DNA from 3 places in the Streptomyces sp. NPDC059037 genome. Region 3 is predicted to be linked to each of the others. Evidence: riboswitches for the same ligand, from Rfam matches in the RefSeq annotation. Region 3 holds a riboswitch; each other region holds the start of a gene.
What was found. A riboswitch is a leader RNA that binds a small molecule or an ion and turns the genes downstream of it on or off. The one in region 3 is predicted to bind thiamine pyrophosphate.
Positions count from the first base shown of each region.

Region 1 (3,270 bases), on a different contig from region 3:
CCGAGCTACTCGAGTCCGGACTTCTCAAGCCCCGACTTCGGCGGGCCCGACCACAAGCCGGAGTAGCGGGGCCGCGGGCGAGCACTGCTGTGGGTCCCCCAACGGCTGTTGGGAGACCCACAGATTCGCGCTGTCCGGAACCTCGTGGGTCACTTCAGTGACCTGCTCGGTTCAGTCCGCGATCGGCAGATAGACCCGGTTGCCCGCCGCGGCGAACTCCTTGGACTTCTGCTCCATGCCCGCCTCGATCTCGTCCTGCGCCAGGTCACCGCCGTGCTGTCGGCGGATGTCCTGCGAGATCTTCATGCTGCAGAACTTCGGCCCGCACATCGAGCAGAAGTGCGCCGTCTTCGCGGGCTCGGCCGGCAGCGTCTCGTCGTGGAACTCCCGTGCGGTGACCGGGTCGAGGGCCAGGTTGAACTGGTCCTCCCAGCGGAACTCGAAGCGCGCGTCCGAGAGCGCGTCGTCCCAGTCCTGCGCGCCCGGGTGCCCCTTGGCGAGGTCCGCCGCGTGCGCCGCGATCTTGTACGTGATGACGCCCGTCTTCACGTCGTCCCTGTTCGGCAGGCCCAGGTGCTCCTTGGGCGTGACGTAGCAGAGCATCGCCGTGCCCCACCAGCCGATCATCGCGGCGCCGATGCCGGAGGTGATGTGGTCGTAGGCGGGCGCGATGTCCGTGGTCAGCGGGCCGAGCGTGTAGAACGGCGCCTCCTCGCAGATCTCCTGCTGGAGGTCGATGTTCTCCTTGATCTTGTGCATCGGGACGTGACCGGGGCCCTCGATCATCGTCTGTACGTTGTGACGCTTGGCGATCGTGTTGAGTTCCCCGAGGGTCTTCAACTCGGCGAACTGCGCCTCGTCGTTGGCGTCCGCGATCGATCCGGGGCGCAGGCCGTCGCCGAGCGAGTACGTCACGTCGTACGCCGCGAGGATCTCGCAGAGCTCCTCGAAGTTCTCGTAGAGGAAGCTCTCCTTGTGGTGCGCCAGGCACCAGGCGGCCATGATCGAGCCGCCGCGCGAGACGATGCCGGTCTTACGGCGCGCGGTGAGCGGGACGTACGGAAGGCGCACGCCCGCGTGCACCGTCATGTAGTCCACGCCCTGCTCGGCCTGCTCGATGACCGTGTCCTTGTAGATCTCCCAGGTCAGCGCCTCGGCCTGGCCGTCGACCTTCTCCAGGGCCTGGTAGAGCGGCACGGTGCCGATGGGAACGGGGGAGTTGCGCAGGACCCACTCGCGGGTGGTGTGGATGTTGCGGCCGGTGGACAGGTCCATGACCGTGTCGGCGCCCCACTTGGTGGCCCAGGTCATCTTGTCCACCTCCTCCTCGATGGAGGAGGTGACCGCGGAGTTGCCGATGTTGGCGTTCACCTTCACCAGGAACTTCTTGCCGATGATCATCGGCTCGATCTCCGGGTGGTTGACGTTGGCCGGGATCACCGCGCGGCCCGCGGCGACCTCCGCGCGCACGACCTCGGGGTCGAGGTTCTCGCGGATCCCGATGAACTCCATCTCCGGCGTGATCTCGCCGCGACGGGCGTACGCGAGCTGCGTGACCGCCTGGCCCTGACGGCCGCGGCGCGGCTGGCGGGGACGGCCGGGGAAGACCGCGTCGAGGTTCTTCAGCCCGCCGCGGGGCGAGGTGTGCTTGATGCCGTCGTCCTCGGGACGGGGCGGGCGGCCCACATACTCCTCGGTGTCGCCGCGGGCGATGATCCAGTTCTCGCGGAGGGGTGCGAGACCCCTGCGGACGTCGGTGTCGATGGACTCGTCGGTGTACGGCCCCGAAGTGTCGTACAGGGTCACGGCCTTGCCGTTGGTGAGGTGCACCTGGCGGACCGGCACGCGCAGGTCGGGGCGTGAGCCCTCGACATACGCCTTGTGCCAGCCGATGGACTTTCCGGCCTCGTCGCTCTGGTTCTGCGTCGAGGCAGGCGTGCGTGCGTCCGATGTGGTCATGAGACCTACTCCCTACGCCGGCATTACCCGGTAACAGGTTCGGCGGTCGACGCAGCGGATCCCGTACGGCAGCGGCACCATTCGTGCCGTTTCGTACGGAGGTCAGCGCCCTCTCAGCCCGGTGCTCCGAGCTCCCGCGTTTGCAAAGGTGCCCCCACGCTAGCGTCATATCGGGCGTGCTGAACAGAGGGCCCCCTCCGTTCTTGCGATGATCGGGCAGTGACCACCACAGAGCCGCCGCCCCGCCCGCCGTCCGAGCCGCCGTCTCAGCCACCCTTCTCGACCCCGCCCGGGGACGGGCACGGGCGGGGGGACGGAGGTGGCGACGGGGGCGGCCACGGGCATGGGCACTCGCACAGCCACGGCCCGGCGGCGCCCGTCTCCAAACATCTGCGCAAGGTCATCGCCGCAGTGCTGATTCCTTTCGCCACCGCGGTCGTCGTGGGCCTCGTCGTGCTCTGGCCCGGTGGCGCGCCGGGCCATGAGCGCACCGGGGTCGGCTTCGACCGGCAAACCGAGTCGGCGACGGTGACGAAGGTGCAGGAGCTGCCCTGCAAGGACGTGAACGCCTCACAGCCGCCGCCCACCGGGGACACCTCCACCGCCGAGGGCCAGACCGCGCAGTCGCGCGCGGAGGGCATGTGCAAGAAGGCGACGGTCGAGGTGACCAGCGGAAAGGACAAGGGCCGCACCTTCACCGAGATCGTCCAGCCGGACGCGCCTCGGCAGTTGAGTGAGGGCCAGCGGGTGGTGGTCGCCTATGAGCCCAAGGCCCCGGAGGCGCTGCAGTACTCGGTCACCGATGTGGACCGCACCGTCCCCATGGCGCTGCTCGCCGGGATCTTCGCCCTCGTCGTCGTCGTGGTGGGGCGGATGCGCGGTGTCATGGCCCTGGTGGCACTGGCGTTGAGCTTCCTGGTGCTGACCTTCTTCATCCTGCCCGCGATCCTGCAGGGATCGAATCCGCTGGTGGTGGCGGTGGTCGGGGCCAGCGCGATCATGCTGATCGCGCTCTATCTGTGCCACGGGCTCACGGCCCGTACATCGGTCGCGGTCATCGGCACGCTGATCTCGCTCGTCCTCATCGCACTGCTCGGCTCGATCTTCATCGGCTGGGCCTCGCTGAGCGGCAACACGGACGACAACACGGGCTTGATCCACGGCCTTTACCCGGATATCGACATGAGCGGTCTGCTGCTCGCGGGCGTCATCATCGGCTCACTCGGTGTCCTCGACGACGTGACCGTCACGCAGACGTCCGCGGTCTGGGAACTGCACCAGGCCAACCCGACGATGGGCTGGCGCGGCCTC
Region 1 is NZ_JBHYIG010000027.1:49,278-52,547, forward strand. Features, by position in the region: gene ACFWY6_RS08875 (hypothetical protein) at 1-66, shown strand, start outside; gene thiC (phosphomethylpyrimidine synthase ThiC) at 172-1,959, opposite strand; TPP riboswitch at 1,952-2,107, opposite strand; partial or broken gene ACFWY6_RS08885 (YibE/F family protein) at 2,179-3,270, shown strand, end outside.
Region 1: another riboswitch for thiamine pyrophosphate. It lies ahead of thiC (phosphomethylpyrimidine synthase ThiC); the one in region 3 lies ahead of ACFWY6_RS06525 (thiamine ABC transporter substrate binding subunit).

Region 2 (3,270 bases), on a different contig from region 3:
AGTACGGGACCGGGTCGTACGCCGCGGGGGCCTCGCCGATGATGTTGGCCGCGACCGTGCGCGGGCCCTGGAGGGCGTTGTCCCAGTGGTGGACGAGGAGACGCTCGCCATACCTTCCCGAAGGGAAGGAGGAGCAGTCCCCGACCGCGTACACGTCCGGTTCCGAGGTCCTCAGGTGGTCGTCGGCGACGACCTCCCGGTGGGCGCCGAGGGCGATCCCGGAGTCCGCGAGCCACTGCGTGGCGGGCCGGGCGCCGATGCCGACGACGACCGCGCCGGCGGGCAGCCGGGTGCCGTCGTCCAGGAAGACGGTGCCGGGCTCGACGCGCTCCACGCGCGCGTGGGTGCGCAGTTCGGCCCCGGAGTCCGCGTACCAGGCGGTCATCGGCGCCGCGACCTCGGCGGGCAGCGCCCCCGCGAGCGGCCGCTCGGCGGCCTCGACCACGGTGACCGCGCAGCCCGCCTCTCGCGCGGCGGTGGCGAACTCGGCGCCGATCCAGCCCGCCCCGACGACCACGATGTCGTGCTGCTCGGCGAGCACCGGGCGCAGCCGTTCGGCGTCGTCCAGGGTGCGCAGCAGATGTACGCCGGGGACTCCGGAGGCGCCCGGCAGCAGGATCGGCTCGGCGCCGGTCGCGATGACGAGGGCGTCGTAGGGAACCGGCCCCGAAGCGGTGTCGAGCTCGTGGTCCGCCGGGCGGACGCCCGTGACCTCGTGGCCCAGGCTCAGCTCGATGCCCAGCGCCTCGAAGTCGACGTCGAAGGCGGAGCCCTCCGCCTTGCCGAGCAGCACGGCCTTGGACAGCGGCGGCCTGTCGTACGGCTGATGGGGTTCCGCCCCGATGAGGGTGACCGCACCGGTGAACCCCTGATCGCGCAGGGCCACGGCGGTCTGCACCCCGGCCATCCCCGCGCCGACGATGACGACCTGGCGCTCTGCCTGCCTCTGCTGCTCGCTCACCCGATCACTGTAGGGCGGCACAGGACGCCGACTTCAGGGCGCGACGAGGAGATCTCTGACACACCGTCACCGCCCATACCCGGACAGCTCCCCCTACTGCCACCGGACACGACGGGCTAGGGTGGCCGGTGCAGAGCACTCGCGGGAGCCCGGACGCACCGGGCTGAGAGGGAGGCTGGGACGGCCTCCGACCGTACGAACCTGATCCGGGTCATGCCGGCGAAGGGAGGGGCTGGACACCCATGCATCCACGTACACCACCCCATGCGACGACGGACGTCCTCGTCGTCGGGGGCGGCATCATCGGCCTGGTCACGGCCTGGCGGGCGGCGCAGCGCGGCCTGTCCGTGGCGGTCGTGGACCCCGAGCCGGGCGGCGGCGCGGCGCAGGTCGCCGCGGGCATGCTGGCCGCGGTCACCGAGCTCCACTACGGCGAGCAGACGCTGCTCGGCCTGAATCTGGCCTCCGCGAAGCGCTATCCGGCGTTCGCGCAGGAGCTGACGGAGGCGAGCGGCCGCGATCTCGGCTACCGCGCCTGCGGCACGCTCGCCGTCGCGCTGGACTCCGACGACCGCGCCCATCTGCGCGAACTGCACGCCCTTCAGCGCCAGTCGGGGCTTGCATCGGAGTGGCTGAGCGGGCGCGAGTGCCGCCGACTCGAACCGATGCTCGCGCCCGGCGTGCGCGGCGGGCTCCGTGTGGACGGCGACCACCAGGTCGACCCGCGCAGGCTCGCCGCGGCGCTCCTGGTGGCGTGCGAGCGGGCCGGCGTGGTCTTCCACCGGGCGTGGGCGGAGCGCCTGACGGTCGTACGCGACCGGGCCACCGGTGTCGTCCTCGCCGACGGCGCCGCCCTGGAGGCCGACCGGACCGTGCTGGCCGCGGGCAGCCTCAGCGGACGCCTCACAGGGGTCCCTGAGGGGGTTCTGCCGCCCGTTCGCCCGGTCAAGGGGCAAGTGCTGCGGCTTACGGTGCCGGAGCGCCACGCGCCGTTCCTGAGCCGTACAGTGCGCGCCGTGGTCCGGGGCAGCCAGGTCTATCTGGTGCCGCGCGAGAACGGCGAGCTGGTGGTCGGCGCCACCAGCGAGGAGCTCGGCTGGGACACGACGGTCACCGCGGGCGGCGTGTACGAGCTGCTTCGGGACGCCCACGAACTCGTACCGGGCATCACGGAACTGCCGCTGACCGAGACCCGCGCGGGACTGCGCCCCGGCTCCCCCGACAACGCGCCGATGCTCGGCCCCACCGCCCTGCCCGGCCTCCAGCTGGCCACCGGCCACTACCGCAACGGCGTCCTGCTGACGCCCGTCACCGGCGACGTCATGGCGCACGCCCTGGTCACCGGTGAACTGCCCGACGACGCACGGGCGTTCACCCCCCGCCGGTTCGCGACGACACCCTCGGCACAGTCCCTCATGGAGCAGCCCGCATGACCCACTCAGCCGTCTCAGTCAACGGAGAAGTCCGCGAGGTGGCCGCGGGCACCACGCTCGAGTCCCTGGTCGCCACGCTCACCGCGGCCCCGTCCGGCGTCGCCGCGGCGCTCAACGAAACCGTCGTCCCGCGCGCGCGGTGGTCCACCACGGCGCTCGCCGACGGCGACCGCGTCGAAGTGCTCACCGCCGTCCAAGGAGGCTGAACCGACATGGCAGACGACCCCTTCGTCATCGGCGGGCTCACGCTCTCCTCACGACTGATCATGGGTACGGGCGGTGCGCCCAGCCTCGACGTGCTCGAGCGGTCACTCGTCGCCTCCGGGACGGAGCTGACCACGGTCGCGATGCGCCGCCTCGATCCCGGCGTACAGGGCTCGGTGCTCTCCGTGCTCGGCAGGCTCGGCATCCGGGTCCTTCCGAACACGGCGGGCTGCTTCACCGCGGGCGAGGCCGTCCTGACCGCCCGGCTCGCCCGGGAGGCGCTCGGCACGGATCTGGTGAAGCTGGAGGTCATCGCGGACGAGCGCACCCTGCTCCCCGATCCGATCGAGCTCATCGACGCCGCCGAGACCCTGGTCGACGACGGCTTCACGGTCCTTCCGTACACGAACGACGACCCGGTCCTCGCCCGGAAGCTGGAGGACGTGGGCTGCGCGGCGATCATGCCGCTCGGGTCGCCCATCGGCTCCGGGCTCGGGATCCGCAACCCGCACAACTTCCAGCTGATCGTCGAGCACGCGCGCGTGCCGGTGATTCTGGACGCGGGGGCGGGCACGGCGTCCGACGCGGCGCTCGCGATGGAGCTGGGGTGCGCGGGTGTGATGCTCGCCTCGGCCGTGACGCGGGCGCAGGAGCCGGTGCTCATGGCGGAGG
Region 2 is NZ_JBHYIG010000075.1:11,871-15,140, forward strand. Features, by position in the region: gene ACFWY6_RS17830 (NAD(P)/FAD-dependent oxidoreductase) at 1-907, opposite strand, end outside; TPP riboswitch at 1,093-1,206, shown strand; gene thiO (glycine oxidase ThiO) at 1,204-2,394, shown strand; gene thiS (sulfur carrier protein ThiS) at 2,391-2,600, shown strand; gene ACFWY6_RS17845 (thiazole synthase) at 2,607-3,270, shown strand, end outside.
Region 2: another riboswitch for thiamine pyrophosphate. It lies ahead of thiO (glycine oxidase ThiO); the one in region 3 lies ahead of ACFWY6_RS06525 (thiamine ABC transporter substrate binding subunit).

Region 3 (3,270 bases):
CGGCGGGGCTCGGCCCGAAGCGGCTGGATCCCTTGTCGCAGGTCAGCCGGGGATCCGCCGGGCCGTCTGTGGGCCGTCCAAGGGGGGCCTACAGCGACCAATGACGACCAACGACGGCCCCCACCCGTAGGCGGTGACCTGGCCAGGCTTCAACCGTCTGAGACACTGGATTCACCATGCCTGTACCCGGAGAACTCACCTTCGTCGCGCCCCGCGGAGCCAAGAAGCCGCCGCGGCATCTCGCCGACCTCACGCCCGCCGAGCGCAAGGAAGCCGTCGCCGCCGCCGGCGAGAAACCGTTTCGCGCCAAGCAGCTCTCGCAGCACTACTTCGCGCGGTACGCGCACGATCCGGAGCAGTGGACCGACATTCCCGCCGGGTCCCGCGGCAAGCTCCAGGAGGCGCTGCTTCCCGAGTTGATGTCCGTGGTGCGGCACATCAGCTGTGACGACGACACCACCCGTAAGACGCTGTGGCGGCTCTTCGACGGGACGCTCGTCGAGTCCGTGCTCATGCGCTATCCGGACCGGGTGACGATGTGCATCTCGTCGCAGGCCGGATGCGGGATGAACTGCCCGTTCTGTGCGACGGGGCAGGCCGGTCTCGACCGGAATCTGTCGACCGCCGAGATCGTGCACCAGATCGTGGACGGGATGCGTGCGCTGAGGGATGGGGAGATCCCCGGTGGGCCCGCGCGGCTGAGCAACATCGTCTTCATGGGGATGGGCGAGCCGCTCGCCAACTACAACCGGGTGATCGGGGCGATCCGCAGGCTGACCGATCCCGAGCCGGACGGTGTCGGGCTCTCGCAGCGCGGCATCACCGTGTCGACCGTCGGGCTCGTGCCCGCCATCCACCGGTTCGCCGACGAGGGCTTCAAGTGCCGCCTCGCGATCTCCCTGCACGCGCCCGACGACGAGCTGCGCGACACCCTCGTACCCGTCAATACGCGGTGGAACGTGCGGGAGGTGCTGGATGCCGGCTGGGAGTACGCGGCCAAGTCCGGGCGCCGGCTTTCCATCGAGTACGCGCTGATCAGGGACATCAACGACCACGCGTGGCGCGGTGACCGGCTCGGGCGGCTGCTCAAGAACAAGCCCGTGCACGTGAACCTGATCCCGCTGAACCCGACGCCGGGCTCGAAGTGGACGGCATCGCGGCCGGAGGACGAGAAGGCCTTCGTGGACGCCATCGCCGCCCATGGGGTGCCTGTCACGGTTCGTGACACCCGTGGCCAGGAGATCGACGGGGCGTGCGGTCAGCTCGCCGCGGCGGAGCGTTAGGCTGGCCGAAACACAACTTCACAGCCGGAACACATCTTCATATTCCGACAGGGGAGCGCCACAGCGCTGAGAGTGCGGCAGCCAAGGACAGGTTGGCCGCAGACCCTCTGAACCTTGCCCGGGTCATTCCGGGTAGGAAGTTCGGACATCACTCAAGCTGTTGCGCCCTGCCCGCGGACCCTTCCGGTCCGTGGGCAGGGCCGCGTCTCTTCCTGGTCACCCCCAGGAGGATTGAATTCAGTGAGCACCACCAAGAAGGTCACGGTCACCGCGGTCGCGGTGACCCTCGGGCTCGTCGCGCTCTCCGCTTGCGGCAGCTCCGACGGCAGCGGCGACAACGCCGCAGACTCCAAGAGCGTCACGCTGGTCAGCCATGACTCCTTCAGCGTCTCCAAGGACGTACTGAAGGAGTTCGAGAAGCGGTCCGGCTACAAGGTCAACGTCCTCAAGGACGGAGACGCGGGCGCCGCCGTGAACAAGGCGATCCTCTCCAAGGACAACCCGCAGGGCGATGTCTTCTTCGGCGTCGACAACACGCTGCTGTCGCGGGCGCTCGACAACGGCCTCTTCCAGTCGTACGAGGCCAAGGGCTCGGACCGGATCGCCTCGCAGTTCCGCGTCGATCAGGACAAGCACCGGGTGACGCCCGTCGACAGCGGCGACATCTGCGTCAACTACGACAAGAAGTACTTCGCCGACAAGAAGCTGGCGCCGCCGAAGTCCTTCGACGATCTGGTCAAGCCTGCCTACAAGAACCTCCTCGTGACCGAGAACGCGTCGACCTCGTCGCCCGGGCTCGGCTTCCTGCTCGGCACCGCCGCCCAGTACGGCGACGACGGCTGGCAGGGCTACTGGAAGAAGCTCAAGGCCAACGGCGTCAAGGTCGTCGACGGCTGGGAGCAGGCCTACAGCGAGGAGTTCTCCGGCTCCACGGGCGGCAAGAAGGCCAAGGGCGACCGGCCGCTCGTCGTCTCCTACGCCTCGTCGCCGCCCGTCGAGGTGCTCTACGCGAAGCCGCAGCCCAAGGAGGCGCCGACCGGCGTCGCGACCGGCACCTGCTTCCGGCAGGTCGAGTACGCGGGTCTGCTCGGCAACGCCAAGAACGAGAAGGGCGGCAAGGCGCTGCTCGACTTCCTGATCAGTACCGAGTTCCAGCAGGACATGCCGCTGAACATGTTCGTGAACCCGGTGCGGGAGGGCGTCGAGCTGCCCGAGCTGTTCGTCAAGCACGGCGTGAAGGTCGACGAGCCGGAGACCATGGCCCCGAAGAAGATCGCCGACAACCGTGATCAGTGGGTCAAGTCGTGGACCTCGCTCGTACTGAAGTAAAGGCCCCCGCTCGTAAGGGGTTCACGCGCGGGAGCGCGGCGCGGCTCGGTCTCATGGCCGTGCCCGTCGCGTTCTTCGCGGTCTTCTTCGCCTATCCGGTCGCCGCGATCGTCGCGCGCGGCCTGAAGGTGGACGGGCAGTGGCAGTTCGGGCGGATCGCGGAGGTCATCGGGCAGTCCGACGTGCGGCACGTGCTGTGGTTCACCACCTGGCAGGCGCTCGCGTCGACCGCGCTCACGCTGCTGATCGCGCTCCCCGGCGCGTATGTCTTCGCGCGCTTCGAGTTCAGGGGCAAGCAGGTGCTCCGGGCCGCCGTCACCGTGCCGTTCGTGCTGCCGACGGTCGTCGTCGGGACCGCGTTCCTCGCCCTGGTCGGGCGCGGGGGGCTGTTCGACGAGATGTGGGGCCTGCGGCTCGACACGACGGTGTGGGCGATTCTGCTCGCGCACGTCTTCTTCAATTACGCCGTCGTCGTACGGACCGTCGGCGGGCTCTGGTCGCAGCTCGATCCGCGCCAGGAGGAGGCCGCGCGGATGCTCGGCGCCTCGCGCTGGAGGGCCTGGCGGACGGTGACGCTGCCCGCGCTCGGCCCCGCGGTCGCGGCGGCCGCGCTGATGGTCTTCCTGTTCACCTTCACCTCCTTCGGCGTCGTACAGAT
Region 3 is NZ_JBHYIG010000018.1:47,393-50,662, forward strand. Features, by position in the region: gene rlmN (23S rRNA (adenine(2503)-C(2))-methyltransferase RlmN) at 177-1,283, shown strand; TPP riboswitch at 1,323-1,440, shown strand; gene ACFWY6_RS06525 (thiamine ABC transporter substrate binding subunit) at 1,524-2,612, shown strand; gene ACFWY6_RS06530 (ABC transporter permease) at 2,588-3,270, shown strand, end outside.